3 regions of the Romboutsia sp. 1001216sp1 genome follow, and region 2 is predicted to be linked to each of the others. Evidence: riboswitches for the same ligand, from Rfam matches in the RefSeq annotation. Region 2 holds a riboswitch; each other region holds the start of a gene.

Evidence for each region. A riboswitch is a leader RNA that binds a small molecule or an ion and turns the genes downstream of it on or off. The one in region 2 is predicted to bind thiamine pyrophosphate.
Region 1: another riboswitch for thiamine pyrophosphate. It lies ahead of thiD (bifunctional hydroxymethylpyrimidine kinase/phosphomethylpyrimidine kinase); the one in region 2 lies ahead of thiS (sulfur carrier protein ThiS).
Region 3: another riboswitch for thiamine pyrophosphate. It lies ahead of thiC (phosphomethylpyrimidine synthase ThiC); the one in region 2 lies ahead of thiS (sulfur carrier protein ThiS).

The regions. Positions count from the first base shown of each region.
Region 1 is NZ_JBDPHA010000001.1:259,464-267,957, forward strand. Features, by position in the region: gene nhaC (Na+/H+ antiporter NhaC) at 1-40, shown strand, start outside; gene ABHC41_RS01380 (PAS domain-containing sensor histidine kinase) at 76-1,731, opposite strand; gene thiE (thiamine phosphate synthase) at 1,866-2,480, opposite strand; gene thiT (energy-coupled thiamine transporter ThiT) at 2,510-3,133, opposite strand; gene tenA (thiaminase II) at 3,121-3,804, opposite strand; gene thiM (hydroxyethylthiazole kinase) at 3,804-4,589, opposite strand; gene thiD (bifunctional hydroxymethylpyrimidine kinase/phosphomethylpyrimidine kinase) at 4,606-5,412, opposite strand; TPP riboswitch at 5,563-5,659, opposite strand; gene ABHC41_RS01410 (DEAD/DEAH box helicase) at 6,018-7,130, shown strand; gene ABHC41_RS01415 (YhgE/Pip domain-containing protein) at 7,433-8,494, opposite strand, start outside.
Region 2 is NZ_JBDPHA010000003.1:31,578-40,071, reverse strand. Features, by position in the region: gene ABHC41_RS04530 (DEAD/DEAH box helicase) at 245-1,696, shown strand; gene raiA (ribosome-associated translation inhibitor RaiA) at 1,837-2,367, shown strand; gene ABHC41_RS04520 (type II CAAX endopeptidase family protein) at 2,461-3,237, opposite strand; TPP riboswitch at 3,460-3,571, shown strand; gene thiS (sulfur carrier protein ThiS) at 3,702-3,896, shown strand; gene thiF (sulfur carrier protein ThiS adenylyltransferase ThiF) at 3,898-4,704, shown strand; gene ABHC41_RS04505 (thiazole synthase) at 4,724-5,500, shown strand; gene thiH (2-iminoacetate synthase ThiH) at 5,502-6,605, shown strand; gene ABHC41_RS04495 (thiamine phosphate synthase) at 6,605-7,231, shown strand; gene ABHC41_RS04490 (MerR family transcriptional regulator) at 7,382-8,206, opposite strand.
Region 3 is NZ_JBDPHA010000002.1:15,524-24,017, forward strand. Features, by position in the region: gene ABHC41_RS03230 (MFS transporter) at 50-1,219, shown strand; gene ABHC41_RS03235 (calcium/sodium antiporter) at 1,256-2,212, opposite strand; gene thiC (phosphomethylpyrimidine synthase ThiC) at 2,351-3,664, opposite strand; TPP riboswitch at 3,775-3,877, opposite strand; gene nrdE (class 1b ribonucleoside-diphosphate reductase subunit alpha) at 4,255-6,354, shown strand; gene nrdF (class 1b ribonucleoside-diphosphate reductase subunit beta) at 6,366-7,337, shown strand; gene ABHC41_RS03255 (alpha/beta-type small acid-soluble spore protein) at 7,486-7,710, shown strand; gene ABHC41_RS03260 (hypothetical protein) at 7,872-8,243, shown strand.

The sequences.
Region 1 (8,494 bases), on a different contig from region 2:
TAAAATAGCTACAATCCCTAAAAAAGAAGTAAATAAATAAAATACTAAAAAATAAAAGCATCCATATGGATGCTTTTATCTATATATATCAGAAAATTCTATATTACACATTTCAATCTTACTATTTTCTGATATAAATTTCTTTATATTTGTTTTGCTTTTTACTAACTTGCTTGGTAAATAAAATTCAAACTTACTACCTTTTCCTACCTCACTTTTTACACTTATATCTCCGCCATGAAGATTTACTAAAGATTTAACTAGTGATAAACCTATTCCACTACCTTCATAACTACTTGCTATATTACTCTTTACCTGTGTAAATCTTTCAAATATACTTTGTAATTTATTACTATCTATACCTTCTCCATTATCACAAACAGATATATACACTCTATCTCCTTTGCTTTCTACATTCACATAAATACATCCATTAATACTTGTATGTTTAATAGAATTAGATAATAAATTTAAAAGTATTCTTTCTATTTTTTCTGGATCAAATGCAAGTATCATTTCCTCACAGTTTGTATCAAATACCAAATCAATTTGTTTATTTTTAGCATAAGGAGTTACAGATAAACTTATCTCTTCTACTACATTTACTATATTATAGTTTCCAAGCTCTAATTCATAATATCCTGCATCTATTTTTGTTATATCTATGATATTATTTACCAATCTTAGTATCCTATATAGGTTTTGCTTAAATAATTTAATATAATTTTCTAAATCTATCTTATCATTAAATTTTATATTTTCTTTTACTATATTAATATCTATTAACTGTATTATTCCAAGCATAATATTAAGCGGTGTCTTAAATTCATGGGATATATTTGCGAAAAATTCATTTTTCATTGACTCTAAATATATATTTTGCTCTAATTTTTGCCTAGCTTCTACATCTTCTTTTTCTTTATCTATATCTCTTACAGAAAATGCTATGATATCTCTTTCTTTTATATATTTTAAGTGCCATCTCACCCATTTATAGCTATTATCTTTACATATCATTTTATTTTCTATTACCTTTACATTTCCATCCTTTAAACTTAAGATATTTAAAAATTCTTCTTTATGATCATCATATATTTTATCTATTATACTAGTTGATGTTAATTCTTCTTCATTAAATCCTGTTATTTTATTACATTCTTTTGTAAAAAGTTTAATGTAAGCATTTCTATCTATAGCTCCTATTACATCTGCAGATATACTTAAGAATACCTCCAAATCCTTTTTTATAAATTCTACTTTTTTTATTTCATCTATAAAGTTAATTATAGTACCTTCTAAATCTATATTTTCTAAGATTTTATATATATCGCTGTCTTTTTTTATTTCATCTAAGATAGCACTCATATCATATATTAATTTCTCTGAATTTTTAAACTCCCTTTTTCTATTGTTATCTATATTAATTACCATATTATCTATATTATTGTCAGTTATATCTCTTACTAATATATATGTACCATTATCTTTCGTTTTAGTTATATTAGTGCTTAATTCAAATTCTCCATTTGATGTATTTAGTTTTATACCTATATCGAAGTAGTTTTTAAACTCTAATTTTTCTATTTTTACTTTACTACTTATATCTATGTTTAAGGAATTAATGTCTTTTTCATTTATATACTCTAATAACTTATTGTTACAAAATATTATATTAAAATCTTTATCTAATATAAATATACTATCACTCAAATTATTAAAAAACTCTTTCATTCTTATCTCCCCCAAATATAACCCTTAATAAGTATTCTACACTTTTAGGCAATTTCCTTGAATTGTATTACCTTTTTAGAATTTAATTTATAATAAAAAAGAAGATACTTTTAAAAGCATCTTCTTTTTTTATATTATATTACATCCATAAATTTTTTAGTTTGACCATATATATCATCATATTTTAATATCTCTGATACTATTGCATATCCATCTATATTTTCATTTTTTAAAGCAGATATATTAGATAGATTTATACCACCAATACATACTATTGGTATATCTATATTTTCTTTTATACTTCTTAATTCTTCTATACTCACATGTTTTGCATCCAATTTAGTAGTTGTAGTAAACATTGATCCTACACCTATATAATCTGCACCATCATTTTTTGCCTTAAGTGATAATTCTAAATTTTGAGTAGATACCCCAATTATCTTATCATTCCCTATTAAATGTCTAACTTCACTACATGGTATATCACTTTGTCCTATATGAACACCGTCTGCACCTACTAACATTGCTATATCTACTCTATCATTTATTATAAAAATTGCATTATATTTTTTTGTAAGTTCTCTTAATTTATAAGCTTTTTCTAAAAATTCTTTTCCTGATGCTTTTTTCTCTCTTAATTGAACTGTTTTTACACCTGCTTTTAATGCTTCTTCTATAGACTCATAAAAATCTCTACCTTTTAAAATATCTGAGTCTGTAACTAAATATAATTTTAATTTTTCTCTCATCTTTATCTCCTATATTAATTTTTTAGTATTTATTGGCTAATTGATATATTTAAAACCTTACTAAACCTCTTTATAGGTATAGATAATATTAATATGCTAGTTAATAATCCTTCTACACCTGCACTTGATATATTATATACACATGAATATACTATAGGATTCATTCCTTTAGGTGCATATTGTGCAAAATATAATACTCCTGATATTATATACATTAAAACACTAAGGCTAGTTGCTAATATGCATCCTGCAAATATATTAAGTTTTTTATCTCTTCCAAATATTCCTGCTAACCCTAGTACCATCATTGGAAGTATATAATCTAATAAAAACTGAGCTGGATGTATTATTGTTGGTCCACTTATTAACTTTATTAAAGCAAAAACTAAACCTGCAGTTATCCCAACTTCTTTACCGTAAAGTATAGCAAGTAGCATTGTAGGTAACATTGAAAATAAAGTTATTCCCCCGCCTTGAGGATATTTTATAAATTGAATCATAGAAAGTATATAAGACATTGCTGAAAACATACCGATTAGTACTATTTCTTTTGTGCTTAATTTTCTATTTTTCATATCTTTTAGATACAAGCAAAACCATCCTATACTAACGATTAATATAACTATTCCTAATATATTATTTAAACTAGACATAAGTCTCCCTCCTTAGTTTCTTTATAGGCCATATTCCAAAATTCTAATTCATGTAAACTTGATTTTATAAATATTTCTTTTAAGTTTTCTCTTTCTTCATTACTTATATCTCTACATAAATAGTTAACATAATCTAACCACTCCCTTAGATTCTCGTCAAATTTTCCTTCAGAGTACATATCTATCCATTCTTTGTAGTAATTTCCTTCTAATGTCTCTTTGTAATTATCTAGTAGATAGTGTCCTATATAATTATAGCTCCAGTTACAAGGCATTGTAGAGATTACAATTTCTCTTAAATTTCCTTTTAAGGCTATAGCTTGCATATAACTAGTATAATTATCTGTTGTTATTTCATATTTACATGTTTCTGCTATTTTTGGTGGTACTCCTAATTTGTTCATATAACTAACATGTACTGCTGTTTCATATTCTATCGATGCACTTATGGCTCTACTGAAAAAGTTCATTTCCTCTATAGTCTTTGACTTTATTAAGCACATTGCAAATACTTTACCAAATTCTTTAAGGTATAAATAATCTTGTACTAAATAATTTTTAAATTTCTCTTTAGGTAAAGTACCTTCTCCTAGTTCTTTTATAAATGGATGTTCTAAGTATTCTTGCCATATATTTTTAACTTCTTCAAATAAATAATCTGTAAATTTCATTATATAACCTCAACCTTTCCAAATTTATTTAGCTTTTCTTCATCTAGGTCATATATATTATTCATAAGCTCAACTTTGAAGTCTCCTATAGATATATTTTCTTTATCAGCTAGCTGTCCGCATAAACTCATCGTCATTATCCCCATAGAGATAGCCTCTAAAGTTTTATCACTACTCCCAAGATATGATCCCATTAAGCTAGCACACATACACCCTGTACCAGTTATATACTTTAACTTAGGTGTTCCATTATATATTTTAATTATTCTATTTCCATCAGTTACACTATCTACTTTTCCAGTTGCACAAACTACACATTCTAATTTGTTAGCAATCTTTTTTATAGCTTCATCAATATTTTTGTCATCATCAAAAGAGTCAACACCCTTGCCTTTAACATCAAATCCACCTATATATTTAATCTCAGCTACATTTCCTTTTATTGCAGTAAATCTTACTTCATTTAATAATCTTTTTACAAAATTTGCCCTAGTTTTTGTAGCAAATACTCCTACTGGGTCAAGTACAACAGGTTTATTGTACTTATTGGCCATTTTACCTGCTTGTAAAAATAATTCTAAGTTAGAAGATTTCATAGTACCTATATTTATAACCACTGCACTTGCTACCTGAACAATCTCTTCTACTTCTTCATATGAAAAACTCATTAAAGGACTCGCTCCTAGTGCCAATGTTATATTAGCACAATCATTTATAGTTACTTCATTAGTATAATGAAGTACTAATGGATTAATTTCTTTAACTTTATTTATTAAACTATACATATTCTCTACCCCAATACTATATTTTCTTATTTTCTATTTCATAGAAATGATGAACAGGTCCTACTCCACTTCCTATATCAAAACTATATCTTATTGCGTTTGTTATATACTCCTTACTTCTTTTTACGCTTTCACATATATCATATCCTAATGCTAAGTGTGCAGCTATTGCTGAAGATAGTGTACATCCTGTTCCATGCGTATTTTTTCTATATAGCCTTTCACTCTTATATACTTTAAATATATCTTTGCCTATAAGTATATCTACAGCATCACCGTCTAAGTGTCCCCCCTTCATAAGTACAAACTTCGGACCTAATTCTAATATTTTTTGACCTGCTAATTTCATATCCTCAACATTGTCTATTTTAATACCTGTTATTTCTTCTGCTTCTGGTGTATTTGGTGTTATTATGTAGGCCATTGGTATAAGATACTCTATCATACTTTGCTTAGCTTCTGGCTTAAGTAGTGAATATCCACTCTTTGATATCATTACCGGATCAATAACTAGATTTTCTGGTTTGTATTTATCTAGAGTTTTTGCTATTTCTTTTATTATTTCTTCACTAGATACCATACCTATTTTTAAAGATTTTGGACGTATATCATCAAATACAACTTCTATTTGTTTTTTAATTATCTCTTTGCTTAAATCTTCTACCATAAATACACCTTTAGTATTTTGGGCTGTTATAGCTGTTATAACACTCATCCCATAAGTTCCTATTGCACTAAATGTTTTTAAATCAGCTTGTACACCTGCTCCACCAGACGAGTCTGAACCTGCTATTGTCAGTGTAGGTATTTTGTAGTTTTTCATATGGTCTTCTCCCTTTTATTTATTAAATATTTAATTTGCTAAAGCTTGTTATCTCCTCAATTAACTTCAATATCATATATTTTTGCAATTAAAAAGCTATACCCCAACATTGGAATATAGCCTTAATTTCTAATTTAATATATAATATAATAATATATTATCAAGCTTTCCTACGCTGGTATTATCCAGATCAGGTACAAGGGTTAACGTTTCGTCTCTCAGCCTTTCGGCACCCCTAGCAAATATTTTATTTTATACTTATAGTATATTTCTATAATCTAAATAAATCAACTTTAATTATAATTTATAAAATCTTCTGTATATTTATAAATACTAACATTTACTTAATACCCATTAATATATAAAACTAACATTAATATTTTATATTAATAAATAATATTATTAGTATTAATTATAACTATATGATATTATTTATTAATACGGAAAATATAAATAAAAAGTTTACTTCGTTTAAGCGACATTCAGGATAACTATTTCTATGTTGCAACGATATAACGTTCACTAATGCTTTAAGCAACGTGTTGGCAAACTATTTCGGTCAAATCCGTTGCTCAAATTATAAAGATATTAAGAGGTAATATATAATGAATTTTGAAGAACTTGGAATTAGTAAAGATTTAGTAAATGTACTAAAAAATAGGGGAATTAACTCTCCTACACCTATACAAAAAGAAAGTATTGGATTTATAAAGTCTGGAAAAGATGTTATAGCAGAAGCTCAAACTGGTACGGGAAAAACTCTAGCATTTTTACTTCCTATATTTGAAAATATTAATCCAAATGCTAATTATGTTCAAGCACTTATATTGTCACCAACAAGAGAGTTAGCTATTCAAATAACTGAACAAGCCATTGAACTTTCAAAAGGTAAGAATATAAATGTATTATCAGCTTATGGTGGAAAAGATATAGCAGGTCAATTAAAAAAGTTAAAGGGAAATATACACCTTATAGTAGCTACACCAGGAAGACTTTTAGATCACTTAGATAGAAAAACTGTAAATCTTAGTAAGTTAAAAACTTTTGTACTAGATGAAGCTGACCAAATGTTATTTATGGGATTTAAAAATGAAGTTGAAGCTATATTAAAGGAAGTTCCTAAAAAGCGTCAAACATTGTGTTTCTCCGCTACTATGAACTCACAAGTTAAAAAATTAGCTTATAGATATATGACTGATCCTGTTGTTGTATCTATAGAAAAAGAAGAAATAACACTTGAAAATATAAATCAAGAAGTTGTAGAAACTACAGATAGAAGAAAACAAGATGCACTATGTTCTGTACTTGATAAAGATAATCCTTTTTTAGCTATAATCTTCTGTAGAACCAAAAGAAGAGCAGATGCTTTAGATGAATCACTTTGTCAAAGAGGGTATAATTGTGCTAAACTTCACAGCGACATCCCTCAATCAAAACGTGAAAGAATTATGAAATCTTTTAGAAATGCAGATATACAATATCTTATAGCTACTGATGTTGCATCTAGAGGTATTGATGTTACTGGTGTTACTCATGTATATAACTATGATATACCAGAAACTTCAGAAGACTACATACATCGTATTGGTAGAACTGGTAGAGCTGGTGAAAAAGGTTATACTTGTCTATTTGTTGCCCCAAAAGATGAAAGATATTTAGAGCAAATTGAAAATGCTATTCAATATACTATCCCAAGAAGAGAAATAGATAATAACTAATAGTAATGTTAATAAAAATACCTAAAGGAATTATTCCTTTAGGTATTTTTATTTTCTATATCAATATTCTCTAATTCTTCTTTAGTCAATATCCTCTTTCTAGATATAAGCATATTGCACTCCATGCAATAATAATTAATAGTACCTCATCCATCTAGTACATCTAATTTAGATTTACAGTATGGGCAATAATAATCCTTGTTCATATTGTCACTTCCTTAATGTTTATTATGATTATTATTTTACTAGTCATGGAAATGCTATTCAATATTTATTTGTTAAATAATTACCATTATTTATAACTATAAACCAGACTCCTTAAACTTATCATTCATAAATTCAGTTATATTATGGAAAGTTTTCTTAAATATGACTAATGATATAAATATTACAAAGAATATTGCTAACATAGATAAATCATAATATACAGCACTCATGCTAGGTCCTGCTATAGCTTCTCTAAATCCATCTATAGCATAAGTAAATGGCCAATATGGTTGTAATATTTCAAATATCTTAGGGTTAGTTTGTATAGGATATATCCCTCCAGAACCTGCTATTTGGAAGACCATAATAACTATAGCTATAGCTTTACCTAAGTTCCCAAATAAAGAAACTAATGTAAATATAATTGTAGTAAATAGTATAGAAGATACTATAGTAAATAAATACATTAAAGGTATACTAACAGGCTTATCAAATATAAATATATTGCCTGTTGCAATTATTAAAGACTGTATTAATGATACTGTCATAAATGTAAGCATTTTACCAAAATGTTTTTGAACTAAATTAGTCTTTTCTCCCGCTAATTCTTCACACTCTGTTGTAAGTAGTGATGTAGATAAAAGTGCCCCTACCCATATTGCAAGTACTGAGTAAAATGGCATTAAAGCGACTCCAAATATACCTGCCTTATATAACTCTTCTGTCTTAACATTAACAGGTGATGATATAAAAGATGCTATCTCTTTTGAATTTTTATCTAATATTGAAATTAACTTGTCTAAATTTTTATCTGTTAATATCTTAGTTTTCTCTACTAACTTATCTAAGTCATCTTCAAACTTATTAAGTTCTTTTGATATATTACCTGCTTGTTTTACAAAAACATCACTACTTGATATTCCATAAGTAGAAAGTGCATCTATTTGAGGTATTATAACATTTATACTTTCTAATATGTTGTTTATATCAGAAGAGCTAGAAATCATAGCATCTCCTACACTATCTAAAACATTAGATACATCAGAAGTAAATATAGTATTTGTTAAATTTAACTTATTGTTAAATGAATTTTCTAATCCTGATAAAGAATTAAGTTGTTCATCTATTTGTTCTTTAGTTCCACCACTTTCAATTAC
Region 2 (8,494 bases):
AAATTATTTTATAATTAAAGTAAAAAATATTTTATAAATATGCAGTAAATTATAAAGGCTTAAGTAATAGCAATTATAGAAAAAAATAAAAATTTAGTGTATATTAGTTAAATGCTAATATAAAAGTAATAAAATAAAAAGACAATCATAATACAATAAAACATTGAAATAAAATAAACATATTAGCCATATTCTATGATGGTTAATAAAACAATAATAGTAAAATTAGATAAGGTGGAATTAAATGAATAATAAATTTGAGAGTTTAAAATTAAATAAAGATATATTAAAAGCATTGTATAATTTAGGCTATAATTCACCATCGAAAGTTCAGAGTGAAGTTATACCAAGGTTATTAAGATATGAAAATATAATAGTCAAATCAAAAACTGGGAGTGGAAAAACTGCGAGCTTTGCTATACCAATATGTGAAACAGTAGAAGTGGATAATAACAATCTTCAAGCACTAATAGTTGTACCCACTAGAGAGTTAGCACTTCAAGTAAAAGAAGAGATATCTAATATAGGTAGATTGAAGAAAATAAGATGTAGTGCTATATTTGGAAAACAACCTATGAAAGATCAAATAAAGGAGTTAAAGCAAAGAGTTCATATTGTAGTAGCAACTCCAGGAAGAATAATTGATCATATAAGTAGGGGTACAATTAACCTTGAAAGTATAAGATATTTTATAATTGATGAAGCAGATAAAATGCTTAAAAAAGGGTTTGTAGAAGATATGGAGTTTATATTTAATAGTATACCTAAAAATAGCATTAAAGGACTATTCTCAGCGGCTATAGATAAAGATATAAAAAATATTTGCTTAGAATATATGAAAGATGCAGAAATGGTAGAAGTAAAAAATGAAAATTTATTAAATAATAAACAAATATCAGAAAAGACAGTCAAAGTAGAGGATAAAAAAAAGTATGATACTTTAAAAAATATAATATATTCTCAGGCTCCAGTATCAGTTATGATATTTTGCAATACAAAAGAAACTGTTACAAAACTTTATAAAAATTTAAAGGAAGATAGGTTTTTAGTAACAGAACTTCATGGTGATATGTCTCAAGACAAAAGAAATTTTACGATAAAAGATTTTAAAAATGGTAAGTTTAATATACTAGTAAGTACAGATGTAGCTGGTAGAGGTATACATATAGATGACATATCTTTAGTTATAAATTTTAATGTGCCTAGAGATAAAGAAAACTATATACATAGAATAGGTAGGACAGGTAGAAAAAAAAGCTTTGGAAAATCTATAACTATGGTAAATCAAAAAGATGAAAAGTATATGGAAGAAATAGAACATTATATTGGATATAAAATAGAAGATCTAGATGACATAAAAAAAGAAGATATTGCTTTAGGAAAAGCTAAGTTTGAAGAAAATAATAAAAAAGTTTTAAAAAATAGAAAAAATAGAAATGAAGAAAAAAAGGTTCACAGTGAAGTAACGAGACTATACCTAAATGCTGGAAAGAAAAAGAAAATAAGAGTTATAGATATTGTTGGAGCTCTTAATAGTATAGAGGGAATAAATAATGAAGATATAGGTGTAATAGAGGTACAAGACCTTTGTTCTTATGTAGATATATTAAATCACAAAGGTGAAATTATATTAAAGAAGTATAAAGAGATTAGTGTAAAAAAGAAGATGGTAAAAATAAAAAAAGATAGTAGATAAAAAACCCCCTTAACTTCTATAATACACCAAAAAAATATATAATAATAGCCTTAAAATGTAATTGTTTTCCTGTTATTATTTAAATATACAAGATAACTTGTATATTTAAAAATGTAGTCCAGATACAGGAGGTACATACTATGAGCGTAAAAATAATTTCAAAGCATGTAAAAGTTACAGAGGCAATAAGAGAAAAAATTGAAAGTAAGTTTGAAAAGCTAGAAAAATATATTAATGATGATTTTGATGTACATGTTAAAATAGATGTAAAGAGAAAAAATCAAAGTATTGAAGCGACAGTATATACTAAACATGGAACTATCGTTAGAGCTGAAGAATGCCAAGAAGATTTATATTCAGCAATAGACTTATTATATGATAAGCTTTATAAACAGCTTAGAAAATACAAAACACAAATGATAAGAAGAAATAGAAAAAATGAAAGTATAAGATTTGATAATATAGAGGAATATGAAGAAATAGATTTAGATGACGATGTAATAAAAAGAAGAAAGAAATTTAAAATGGACAAGCCAATAACTCCAGAAGATGCAATTGTTCAAATGAATTTATTAGGACATCAATTCTTTTTATTTAGAAATATAGAGACAAATAAAACAAGTATTATATATAAAAGACATGATGGATATGGCCTTATAGAACAAGTGTAATACCATAAACATTTAATAATAAAAAACGTATTGAAAATTTCAATACGTTTTTTATTATTAAAAAATAGCTTATTATTATTAATATAACTTGAATTATTTAGATTTTAGTTTTATACATTTTTTTGATATATAAAATATAATAAAACCAGCTAGACAAGTTGCTAGAGCTATAATTATATGTAAATCCACATCATACTCAAATACATAAGAACAAGCATTATCTAAAGCATGAAATAATATACAAAGCCAAATGCTATTAGTTTCCATGTATATGTAAGTAAGTACAAAAGAAGAAGCAATACAACTAAGAGCAAATGGAATAAAACTAGTATGTTGTTGTGGTGTACCAACTACAAACCATAAAGGTAGATGCCATAAGGACCAAATAATACCTATTATTAGAGAACTTTTAAAAGGAGAATATTTCTTTAGTAATTTAGGAAGTAAAAAACCTCTCCATCCTATTTCCTCTAATCCTCCCCCAAATATCATTATAGGAGTTAACCAACTTAAAAATATTAATGGGGATTTTAGTAAGGCACCATAGCCTCTAAACATTTCAACTACTATATATGGAACGGTCCAAAGTATTAAAGCGGCAATAATAACATATAAATATTCCTTTAGACTCCTGTTTGCATTTACACAGTTCCTTAAAAATCTATCAAATTCATCTTTAGACAAAAACTTTTTAGCGGTAATTAATCCAGCTAAAGCAGGAGAATACCCTGAAAGTGCATAAAATAACATAAAAATAGGAGAACCATATATTAAAATATTGAGTTGTGTTGTAGATATAGTTACTGTAAATCCAATTATACAAAAAAGTATTAGTACTATAAAAAAGTACTTTGTATCTTTTGAAATCAATTTTTTTCGCCTCCGAATTTTTTATAAGAATTAATTTATAGAATAATTCAAAGTATATTGAAATTATTGAATAACTATATAATTATTATACATAAGAAATCTAACTAATTTAATAGGGAAATTAAATAAAATTCGTATAATAAATATATATATAGTTTATTTATAAACTAATAATTTGTTGATTATGAAAATACATTGTGCTACACTCAACTTGTAAAAATAAATAAAAGCTAGGGGAGCTATGATTGGATAGCTGAGAAGTAAAGCCATAACTTTCAGACTCTAAGAACCTGATTAAGATAATTCTTACGTAGGGAAGCTCGTATATTTTAATGTACCTAGATTTTTAGTTAAATAAGGCGCTCTCTATAAAAAGAGAGTGCTTTTTTAATGCTATTAAAGTTAAATTTATATAATTATTTTTATATCTTATAAAAGATAATCCTTAAAAGGAGGAAATGTAAGTGAAGGTAAATGGGGAAGAGTTTGAATTTAAATCAGATATGACAATATCAAAGTTATTAGAAGATATTGGAGTAAAAAAAGATAGCGTAGTAGTAGAGATAAATTTAAACATAATTGAAAATAATCAATACGATAGCTATATACTAAGAGAAGAAGATGTTATAGAAGTCATAAGGTTTGTTGGAGGGGGATAAGATGCAACTTTTTATAAATGAGCTACTTGTAAATATTGATGAAGATATAGTTACAGTAGATAAAGTTAAAGAAAAATATAAAAAAGATGCAGATATAATAATACTAAATGGTCATCCAGTAGATGCATATGTAGATTTAGAATTATATGAAAATGATAGAGTTACATTAATAAAAAGGGGTGAAATTCCAAAATTTGAAGAATTAGAAAATCTTATGGTTAGCAGACATACTCCAAATGTTCACTACAAATTAAAAAATGGAAAAGTAGCAATATTAGGTATTGGTGGATTGGGTTCAAATATAGCTATATCTTTAGCTAGAATAGGCGTAGGAACATTAATACTAGCAGACTTTGATATAGTAGAACCATCTAATTTAAATAGACAACAATATTTTATAAATGATATAGGAAAATATAAAACCGAGGCACTTAAAAATAATATAGAAAATATTAATCCATTTATAGAAGTTGAAACTATAAACAAAATAATAGATTCATCAAATATACATGAATTTGGGAACGTAGATATAATAATAGAGGCTTTTGATAATCCAAAGTACAAAGCAGAAATTGCAAATAACATTTTAACTAAAATGAGAGATAAATATTTAATATCCTCATCTGGAGTGGCAGGATATTATGATTCTAACATAATAAAAACAAGAAAAATCAGAGATAAATTTTACATATGTGGAGATGAGATAAATGAAGCTAAAGAAGGTGATGGGCTTATGGCACCAAGGGTGGCTATATGTGCTAATCACATGGCTAATTTAGCAACAAAAATATTGATAGAAGACAAATAAGATTATGTGGGGGATAAAAATGGATAAATTAATATTAAACGGACATGAGTTTAATAGTAGACTTTTAATAGGAACGGGAAAATATAGTTCAAATGATATGTTACCAAGAGTAATAGAGTCAAGTAACAGTGAAATAATAACTATGGCACTAAGAAGAGTAGACTTAGACAATACAGAAGAAAATATACTATCACATATACCTAGCAATATGACAATACTTCCTAATACATCAGGAGCGACTAATCATATGGAAGCTGTTAGGATAGCAAGAATAGCTAGAAAAATGGGATGTGGAAACTTTATAAAAATAGAAGTAATAAGTGATACAAAATACTTATTACCCGATAATGAAGAAACTATAAAAGCAACTAAAATACTTGCTGATGAAGGATTTGTAGTTCTTCCATATATGAGTCCAGATCTATATGCAGGCAAAAGGCTAATAGAAGCAGGGGCAGCAGCAGTTATGCCACTTGGGGCACCAATAGGTTCTAATAGAGGGCTTAAAATGAAAGAAATGATAAAAATAATGATAGAAGAATTAGATATACCAATAATAGTAGATGCAGGAATTGGAAAACCATCTCAGGCTATGGAAGCTATGGAAATGGGGGCAGCAGCAGTACTTGTAAACACTGCAATAGCTAGTGCAGGCGACCCTATAAAAATGGCGAATGCTTTCAAATTAGCAGTTGAAGGTGGAAGAGAAGCATATTTAGCTAAAACAGGAAGAGTAAGCAATTTTGCAAATGCATCTTCACCTCTTACTGGATTTTTAAGTGAAGTAGGTGTTTAATTTGAGTTTTTATAATGTTATAGAAAAGTATAAAGATATTGATATAGATAAATATCTAGAAAATGTATCAAATTATGATGTTTTAAGAAGTTTAGAAAAGGATAATTTAGATGAATATGATTTATTAAATTTATTATCGAAAAAAGCCACTAAATACCTGGAAGAAATGGCACAAAAAGCACACGAGATAACTAATAGATATTTTGGAAAGACTATACTTTTGTATACTCCTATGTATATAGCAAACTATTGTGTAAATAAATGTCTATACTGTGGATATAATATAGATTCTGGAATAAGTAGAAAAAAGCTCAACATTAATGAAATTAAAATAGAAGGAAATGAAATATCTAAAGAGGGATTTAAGCATTTGTTGCTTTTAACTGGAGAAAGTAAGATTCATTCAGACGTAGAGTATATAGGTGAAGCTGTAGAAGTTCTTAAAGATAAATTTCCATCTATTACAATAGAAGTTTATCCAATGGATGAAGAAGAGTATAAATATTTAGTAGATAAAGGCGTTGAAGGGCTTACTGTATACCAAGAAGTATATGATGAAAATATTTATAAAGAGGTACATTTAAAAGGTCCAAAATCTAATTATAAATATAGATTAGACTCACCAGAAAGAGGAATAAAAGCTGGAATGAGAAGTGTATCAATAGGTTCGTTACTTGGTCTTAATGATTTTAGAAAAGAAACTTTTTTTACATTAATGCATGGAAGATATTTAAGAAAAAAATATCCACATGTAGACGTTTCATACTCAATACCTAGAATAAGACCATTTAAGGGATGTTATGAAAAAATAATTGATATCAATGATAATGATTTAGTACAAGCTATGGTTGTTATGAGATTATTTGATAATCAAGGTGGTATAAATTTATCGACTAGAGAAAGCTTATCATTGCGAAGAAATTTAATACCTTTGGGAGTTACAAAATTAAGTGCAGGTGTATCAACAAATGTAGGAGGGCATTCTCAAAATAGTAAAGATACATCTCAATTTAAAATTAGTGATGAAAGTAGTGTTAGTGATATAAAAGCCATGTTAAAAGATATTGGATACCAACAAATATTTAAAGATTGGGAAAGGTTTTAATGTATCTAATAACGAATAGGCATCTATGCAAATATGATAGGTATATTGAAGTTATAAAAGAAGCATCTTATTGTGGCGTTAAAAATATAATACTAAGAGAAAAAGATCTGAGTAATGATGAGCTAGAAAATTTATATCTTAAGATTAAAAAAAATATAAATAAAGATACTAAGATAATAATAAATAGCAATATAGAAGTATTTAAAAGAGTTGATGCCGACGGTATACATTTACCATTTGATAAGTTTATAGATATTTATGATGAAAAAAATAAAAAAGATACAAATGAGTATATAGATATCAAAAACTTTAATAAAATATTAGGAGTATCAACTCATAGTATAAAAGATATAGTAGAAGTACTAAAAAGAAATGCAGATTATATATTTTTATCACACATATATGAAACTAAATGTAAGGAAAACTTAAAACCTAAAGGAATTGAAATATTAAAAGAGGCCAATTCTTTACTTACTAATTCAAATATAAATTTAATTGCATTAGGTGGAATAACACCTAGCAATGTCAAATACATAGTAGATTATTGTGATGATATAGCTGTTATGTCTAACCTAATGAGTAGTAAAAATATAAAAAAAACAATAAATGAATATAATATAGATTAAAAGTTAGCGTCTAAAATAATTTTTATTATTTTAGACGCTAACTTTTATTATAAATAGGTATTTTTATGTATTTTACTATTTAAAATAGTTACAATCTTTGATCTAGTAAAGGATTAGAATTTAAAGTTAATACCATTTAAATCATGAGTTTTATTTAGATAAATTAACTTTTATTGAGATTTTTATTACATAATCATCATATTCTTGAACTGCTAAATCATCAAGTATTATATCTTCATAGAAATGACCTTGAACAGATAGATTATTTTCTTCTATAAACTTTAAAATCTTATTATAAGTAATGCTAGTGTTATAATAACTACCCCTATGATATGCAACAATGTACAATCCCTTAGCTTTAGTAAAATTAGAATATTCTTTATTAGGAAGTTTATTATATATATATTTATAATCTAAGTAATTACCATTAGCTATATCACTGTATTCAAGCATTTCACCTAAAAAATGGGGGTAAGCTATACCTCTATCTTCACAACGACCTATATGAGCAGAAAAAGCCTCATAAACTTCTTTATCTGTAGAACAATTAAAAACTTTTGAAATAAATATGTATTCTTCTTGTAATGGTAAAATGCTGACTTTATCTGTATAATTATTAATAAAATCTTTGGAGTATTCAATTTTTCTATCAATAAAGAGTTTTATCTGGTTTAACTTATCTATTTTATTGATTACATTTATACGTTCCTTTTCTAGTAAATTAATTAATTCATTGGGATTTCTCTTACTTAAGTATTCTTTTATTTCTTTTAAAGGCATACCAATATCCTTTAGCATTGTTATAGCTCCAAACGTTTCTATTTGTTGATAAGAATAATATCTATAATTATTATCTCCTTTTATTTCAGGAGAAAAAATTCCAACTTGATCGTAATGATAAAGAGTTTGCTTACTAGTTTTGCAAAGCTTAGCAAATTCTCCAGTAGTAAAATGTATATTCTTATTAATTTTCATATAAAACACTCCAGATAATATAATAGTTTAATTATAAATATAACACAAAATGTTTAAGATTAAACTAATTAGCATTAATTTATGATAGTCTCCAATTCAAAAGTAAATACTATAAAAATAATAAAATTTTTATAATAGGAAGATATGGAAAGTGTAAGGGAAGTTTTAACAAATGGAAATTTTACTTATTAGTAAAAATTAAATTAAAATTTTTTAAGGAAAATATAAGTATTTTATATCCACAAATGGATATTAATTAAAAAAAAGAAGATAAGTAGATTTTATTGC
Region 3 (8,494 bases), on a different contig from region 2:
TACAAAAACTAACAATATTATGGTATATTCTTATAAGAGGAGGAATATTATGTCTAAATTTTATATAAAATACTTATGTATGTTTATAGGATTGGGGTCATTTATGACTTATTTACCTGTATACTTAGAAAAAACATTAAACTTTAGTCCATCGCAAATAGGGATTATAGTATCAATACCATCTATAATTGGTATAGCACTTGTACCTATATGGGGGATTATAAGTGATATTATAAAAAAACAAAAGCTTATATTATGGATAAATGTATTAGTAGCATTTTTACTGGGATATTTATATTCAAAAACAACGTCTTTTATACCGATATTTATAGTAGCGATATTTTTTGAAATGTTTAGAAATTCATTATTGCCACTTGCAGATACTATAACAACTTCATATTGTAAAGAACAAAATAAAAATTATGGAAAAGTAAGGGTATTAGGTTCTATAGGATATGCACTATCTGCTTTTATTTGTGGTCATATAATGAATTTAACAGGAAATGATTTGGCATTTTTCTACATGTTTATGTTTAGTATGCTACTATGTTTATTTATAACTCCATATTTAAATACACCTAAAGAAATGGAGTCTAAAGAAAAGTTAAATTTAAAAGTAGATATAAAAAAATTATTTACTAATAAACAATATGTGTTAATACTTTTAGCAAGTATAAGTATTGTTGCCTTAAGTGATGGGGTAAGCGCCTACCAAGGTATACATTTATTAAACTTAGGAGCAGGCAAGGAACTTGTAGGAATGTTGACTGTGTTTATGGTAGCTCCAGAACTTTATTTTATGGTTAAGACCAAAGATCTTTTAAAAAAATATGGAAATACAAAAATGATTACTGTAAGTGCAATTGCACTTTTTATTAGATGGATAATATATACATTTACAAATAATATAGCATTATTTATATTAGCATCAGCTTCTCATGGTGTAGCAATAGCTATAATGACTATAACTGTTTTTGACTTTATAGGAAACGTAGTAGAAAAAAAATTATACACTACAGCCATGACTATATACACTTTTTGTATAGGAATTGGGTCATCAGTTATAAAACTTATATATGGAAATATAATAGACTTATATGGAATGAAAGCCATATTTATATGCTCAATAATAATTTCTATCATAAGTTTTGGAATTATATTTGCAATAAATAAATTAGAATATAAGAATATAAATAATACAAATATAATAAGCGAATAAAAAGGAAGAACATAATTATGTTCTTCCTTTTTTAGATTACCTAACTATAGTATATATCATATATACTATATATAAAGCTATTAATATAAAACCTTGTTTTTTTACAAGACAATTATCTTTTTTCATAAAGATATAAAGTAAAACTGTTATAAATGTCATAAATATTATATCTATAAGAGCAAATGTACTTATAGATATCGGACTTATAGTTGTAGCTAAACCTAAAACTAAAAGTATATTAAATACGTTTGAGCCTATTACATTACCTATAGCTATTTCAGTTTCACCCTTTTTTATAGCCATAATAGAAGTAACAAATTCAGGAAGTGAAGTACCAACTGCAACTATTGTAAGTCCAACTAAGTTTGCACTCATACCAAATGATGTTGCAATAGTCGTGGCAGAATCAACAACCATATCTCCACCAACAATAATTCCTGCTATACCAATTAAACTTAATATAATTGTTTTAAACATAGGAACATCTTCACTTACTTCAGCTTCTATAGCTATAGCACTTTCACCACCAGATAAGTCTTCTTCATTATTAGAGTTTTTAGCACTTTTTACAGTATTTATTAAGAAGTAGGCAAATACTAATAAGAAAAAAATACCTTCAAATCTATTTATATGTAAATCAAGTGAAAATAGTAACAACATAAAGCTTATACCTATTAAAAATGGAGTATCTTTTTTTATAGTATCTTTTTGAACTGGTAACTTTGCAATTATTGCAGATACACCTAACACTACAAGTATGTTAAAAAAGTTAGAGCCTACGATGTTAGCAACACTCATATCATTTTGTCCTGCTAATGAAGATGTAATACTTACTGCGGCTTCAGGTGCAGATGTACCCATAGCTACTATAGTAAGACCTATAACCATAGCTGGAACATTAAATTTTCTAGCAATTGAAGCAGCACCATCGACAAATATGTCAGCACCCTTTATAAGGAAAATAAAACCTAATATTAATATTATAAATGCCATTAATATTCCTCCAAAAATATATATTTATAAAGGACAGTATACCACTTTATGTATTCTTTTGTAAATCATTAAAATATGATGAAACTTAGTTATGCAAAGAATATAATAGATATTTATAATATTAAATTAAGTATGTAACTAATTATCTGCTCTTAATAAATTTAAGTCTTTACCACTCATTATTTTATTCATATTTCTCATAGAACACATCTTACCGCACATTGTACAGCTATCATCATGTTTAGGAGTTGACTCTTTTCTATATCTTCTAGCTTTTTGTGGGTCAATAGCAAGTTCAAACATTTTTTCCCAATCAAGTTCTTGTCTAGCTTTACTCATTTGATTATCTATATCTCTAGATTTAGGAATTTTCTTTGCGATATCTGCAGCATGAGCAGCTATTTTAGTAGCTATAATACCTTCTTTAACATCATCTAAGTTAGGTAGTCTTAAATGTTCTGCTGGGGTTACATAACATAAAAAGTCAGCTCCATAACTAGCAGCTAAGGCACCTCCAATAGCACTTGTTATATGATCATATCCAGGGGCTATATCTGTAACTATAGGACCTAGCACATAAAATGGTGCACCATGACAAAGTTTCTTTTCAAGTAACATATTAGACTCAATTTCATCTAATGACATATGTCCAGGACCTTCTATTATTACTTGAACATTTCGTTTCCACGCTCTTAGAGTAAGTTCACCTAATATCATTAATTCTTTTATTTGACAAGCATCTGAAGAGTCATTTATAGACCCAGGTCTTAGAGCATCTCCAAGGCTTAATGTTAAGTCATATTCTTCGCATATATCAAGTAATTCATCAAAGTATTCATAAAAAGGGTTCTCACGTTGGTTAAGCTCCATCCAAGCATACATTAAAGAACCGCCTCTAGATACTATATTAGTAAGTCTTTTGTTTCTTTTAAAAACAGATGCAGTTTCTTTGTTTATACCAGCATGTACAGTAACGAAGTCTACACCATCATTTGCATGATTTCTTACTACATCTAAAAATTCTTTAGCAGTTATATCTTTTAATTCTTTATCGTAAAAACCAACAGCATCGTATATAGGAACAGTTCCTATCATAGCATTAGAAGATGATATAAGTTTTTTTCTAAATTCTTTGGTTTTACCAAAAGAACTTAAATCCATTATAGCTTCGGCTTTCATATCTAATGCCAAATTAACCTTTTTCATCTCTTCATCAATATCACAACAATCTTTTGATATACCTAAATTTACATTTATTTTGGTTCTTAGATTTTCGCCTACACCTTCAGGATTTAAAGATTTATGATTTTTATTAGCAGGTATTGCTACTTTACCTTTAGATATTAGCTCTCTCAAAATATTAACATCCATATTTTCTTTTTTTGCTACTATTTCCATTTCTTTAGTAATTATCCCCTTTTTAGCAGCATCCATTTGAGTAGTATACATCATATTAAAATCCCCCTTATTATATTTTAATAAATAAAAAAAGCCTTACCATAAGGCAAAGCTTCTCAAAATATGTATTAATAAATAGACTATATTTGTTTTATAGCTATTAATAAACACAAAAGTAACTTTCCTACGGTAGTATAAACTACATCAGGTTCGAAGGGTTAATGAATTTATCATTTCTCAGCCTAAAAGGCACCCCTAGTTAGATATCTTTTCAAAAACATTGTAGTTCTTTATTTATGTATTGTAAAGAAATTTTTTGTACTTATAAAAACGGAAAGGCACCTATCAAAAGATAAGTGCCTTTATTTGGGCTAGCGTAATACTTATATAAAATATAAGTTCCCACTTAACTTAAGAATATCATAATGAATATTATTTGTAAATAAAAAAAGCAATTATAAAAAATTATCAATGCCTTATGTGTTGAAAAAACTATATATTAAAAAGAATAAAAAAAATAAAATATAATAATAGATTAAGAATACTTTTATTGGTGTATATACAATATATAGTATTTGGTTTAAATATTATATCTATAAGTGGTAGATAATGATTAGTAAAACATTAAATAAAAGGTGGGAAAAATGAACTGGATAGAACTAAATAATCAAGTCATAATAAAAAATAAAGAAGGAAAATATCAATTAGAAAAAGATAAAGAAGCATTATACAGTTATATAAATGAATATATAAAACCTAGAACAAAGGTATTTAATAGTCTTGAAGAAAGGCTATCATATTTAATAGATAATAATTACTATTCTAAAGAAGTAATAGAAAGATATGATATAGACTTTATAAAAGAAGTAGAAAGAATCATAAAAAATTATGGATTTAAATTTAATTCATATATGAGTGCAAATAAGTTTTATCAAAACTATGCACTTAAGACTAATGACAATAAAGAAATATTAGAAAGCTATAATGATAAAGTTCTTATAGTATCTTTAGCACTTGGAAATGGTGATAAAAATTTAGTAAGAAAATTAGCAGAGAAACTAGTAAAACAAGAATTTCAACCAGCAACACCTACATTTTTAAATGCAGGTAGAGCTAGAGCAGGAGAAATGGTATCGTGCTTTTTGATATCTATAGAAGATAGTACAGAAGGTATATCATATGCAATTTCATCAGCAAATCATTTGTCTAAAATAGGTGGTGGGGTAGCACTTAATCTATCAAGGTTAAGAGCTTCAGGAGACCCTATTAAAGACATAGAAGGAGCAGCAGGCGGTGTGGTAGGAGTTGCTAAAATGCTAGAACAGTCATTTACCTACTTTAACCAAATGGGTGCAAGACAAGGTGCCGGGGCTGTATATTTAAGTGTATTTCATCCAGATTTTGAATTACTTATGGATACCAAAAAGATAAATGCAGATGAAAAAATAAGATTAGCATCATTATCTTTAGGGGCATTAATACCAGATAAATTTATGGAATTGGCAGAGAAAAATGAGGTGGCTTATGCATTTTATCCTCATTCTGTTTATAAAAAATATAATATAAATCTTGATGAGATGGATATGGAAAAATGGTATGATATTTTAAAAAATGATGAAGATATACGAAAAAAAGAAATAAATCCTAGAAAAATGCTAACAAAGATAGCACAGATGCAACAAGAAAGTGGATACCCATATGTTGTATTTTTAGATACTGCAAATAGAGAACATATACTAAAAGACGTTGGTAAAATCAAAATGTCTAATTTATGTTGTGAAATATTTCAATACCAAACACCATCAAATATAAAAGGATATGCTGGAGAAAATATATGGGGACAAGATATAAGTTGCAATTTAGGTTCTTTAAACATTGCTAATGTAATGGATAATAAAGATATAGAAAATACGATTGATACTGCAATAAGAGCATTAACTTTTGTTTCTGATAACACTAGTATAAATGAAGTGCCAACAATAAAAAATGGAAATGATTCGTCACATGCAGTAGGTCTTGGAGCTATGAATTTACATGGATACTTAGTAAGAGAAAATATACTATATACATCAGAAGAAGCAATAGACTTTTGTAATGTATTTTTTGCAATAGTTAGACATTTTGCTATAAAGTCATCTATGAATATAGCTAAAGAGAGAAATAAAACATTTGTTGGGTTTGAAAAATCAGAATATGCAAAAGGAAAAGATAGTAATGTATTAAAAAAATATTATAAAAATTCATACTTACCTAAGACAGATAAAGTAAAAAAATTGTTTGAAGGTATACATATACCTACAACTAAAGAATGGGAAGCTTTATTAGATGAAGTAAAAGTACATGGATTATATAATGCATACTTAACAGCAATAGCACCAACTCAAAGTATTAGTTATGTTCAAAATGCAACATCAAGTATAATGCCAATTACAGAGCCGGTTGAAGTTAGAACATATGGTGATTCTACAACTATATATCCTATGCCATTTTTAACTAATGAAAACATGCTTTATTACCAATCTGCATATAGAATGGATATGAGAAAAGTTATAGATATAGTTTCAACAGTCCAAAATCATGTTGACCAAGGTATATCAACAACATTATTTGTAACAGATGATAAAACAACTAGAGATATAGCTAGATTATATATATATGCTTACAAAAAAGGACTAAAAAGTCTTTACTACACAAGAACTAAAATGACTAGAGACAACAATGAGTGTCTTATGTGTTCAGTATAAGGGGGAGTACTATGATATTTAAATTAGAAAAAATACACAAAGCAGTAAACTGGAATAAAGAAGATGATGGATTTACTCAAGCCTTTTGGGAACAAAATGTAAAACAATTTTGGTTACCAGAGGAAATATCAGTTTCAAAAGATTTAAAAGTATTTAATGAATTAAATGAAAAAGAAAAAGAATTATATAAAAAAGTATTAGGTGGACTTACATTACTAGACACTAAGCAAGGAAATGATGGGGTACCATCTATGATGAGCCTTACAGATAACCTTCAAAGAAAAGCAGTATTATCATTTATGGGAACTATGGAAGAAATACATGCTAAAAGTTACTCATCTATATTTATGACACTGCTTTCTAATGATGAAATTGAAGAATTATTTAAATGGATAGAAAGTGAAGAAACACTTCAGAAAAAGGCGGACTTAGTACTAGCCCAATATAAAAATACAAAAGATGAAGAAAGTTTATATTTATCTATGGTAACAAGTGTATTCTTAGAAAGCTTTTTATTCTACTCAGGTTTTTTCTATCCACTATATCTAGCAGGCCAAGGTAAAATGGTTGCAAGTGGAGAAATAATATCTCTTATACTTAGAGATGAATCACTACATGGAAAGTATATAGGACTTCTTTCTCAAGAAATATATGAAAAGTTTGAAGAAGCTAAAAAAGAAGAATTAAAAGATAGAATGTACAAAATACTTGAAGATTTAATGGAAAATGAAATAAACTATACAAACACTATATACAAAGATAGCGGTCTTGAAAGTGAAGTTATAAATTTCTTAAAATACAATGCTAATAGGGCATTAGAGAATTTAGGGTTTAATGAATACTATAAAGTAAGTGAAATAAACCCAATAGTACTAAATGGGCTAAGTACAGAAACCAAAAATCACGACTTTTTCTCGACTAAAGGTAATGGATATCAAAAAGGTGTATATGAAGAATTAAAAGATGAAGATTTCTTAATATAAAAAAATCACTTGGATAAAACCAAGTGATTTTTTAGTTTAATGTTTTATATTAGGTAAAAGCATTTTAATAATCTTATAAATCAAAAATACATAATAATATCATTTAAATTTGATAAAAATATATAAGAAAGTTTAAGGAGGTATTAAAATGTCTAAAAAACCAGCAATAAGTAATGCTAAACAAGCTCTAAATCAAATGAAACTAGAAATAGCAAATGAACTAGGAATATCAAATAGTCATATAGATGGATCTAATGATACATCATATAAAAATGGACATATAGGTGGAAACTTAGGTGGTGTGATGAGTAGAAGATTAGTAGAAATGGGTGAAGAACAGCTACTAAGAGAATATAATAAAAAAAATAAATAATTAACAGGCATTGAGTTGAAAGTCAGTAAACAACTCAATGCTTTTTTTAGTAATTAAAACCATTTTAGTGTAAAAAGTTGACGAATTAAGTAGATGAAATTATAATGAAAGTACAAAGTATAACCACGATTAATAGGTAGGCTATATAAAGGAGATTAAGGATGAGTTCAGAGTTAGCAAGACTAAAAGAATTGTATGAAATATTTTTAGATATGGAAAAATATTCAGTATTATTACCAACAGAAAAGAGGCTTTCAGATTTCGTAAAGGTTACGTTAGACAAAGAACATGAAGTAGTGTATTTAAAAGAAGAAAAACAAGAAAGAAAGTTAAATTCAGATGGGTTTAAGATAAATTTAATTTGTATATTAGAAAGTGTAGAAGATTTTTTAGATAATTCTAATATTATTGATAGATTTAGTGAAGTTGAAGAAGGAAAACTTAGTGAAGAAGAATATATAAAGTATGCAGGTGGTATTTGCTTGGCTAGAGGTAAATATGATAAGATAATTTCAAAACTTTATGTTATATAAATATATATTATGCCTTTAAGTAGATGCTTAAGGGCTATTATTAAAAAAAGACAGAATTTATTTCTGTCTTTTTTTAATAATAAACTGAAAAATAAAGCTATATAAAATTAATGACTAAGGAGCATGATTAAAGGGATAGTAATATTATTACTAAAAAAATATATTATATACATTTATGTTAAATAAGTAGTTAAATATTACAAATTTATAATAACTCTTGAAAAAATAATGACGTGTGAGTTAAGATGATT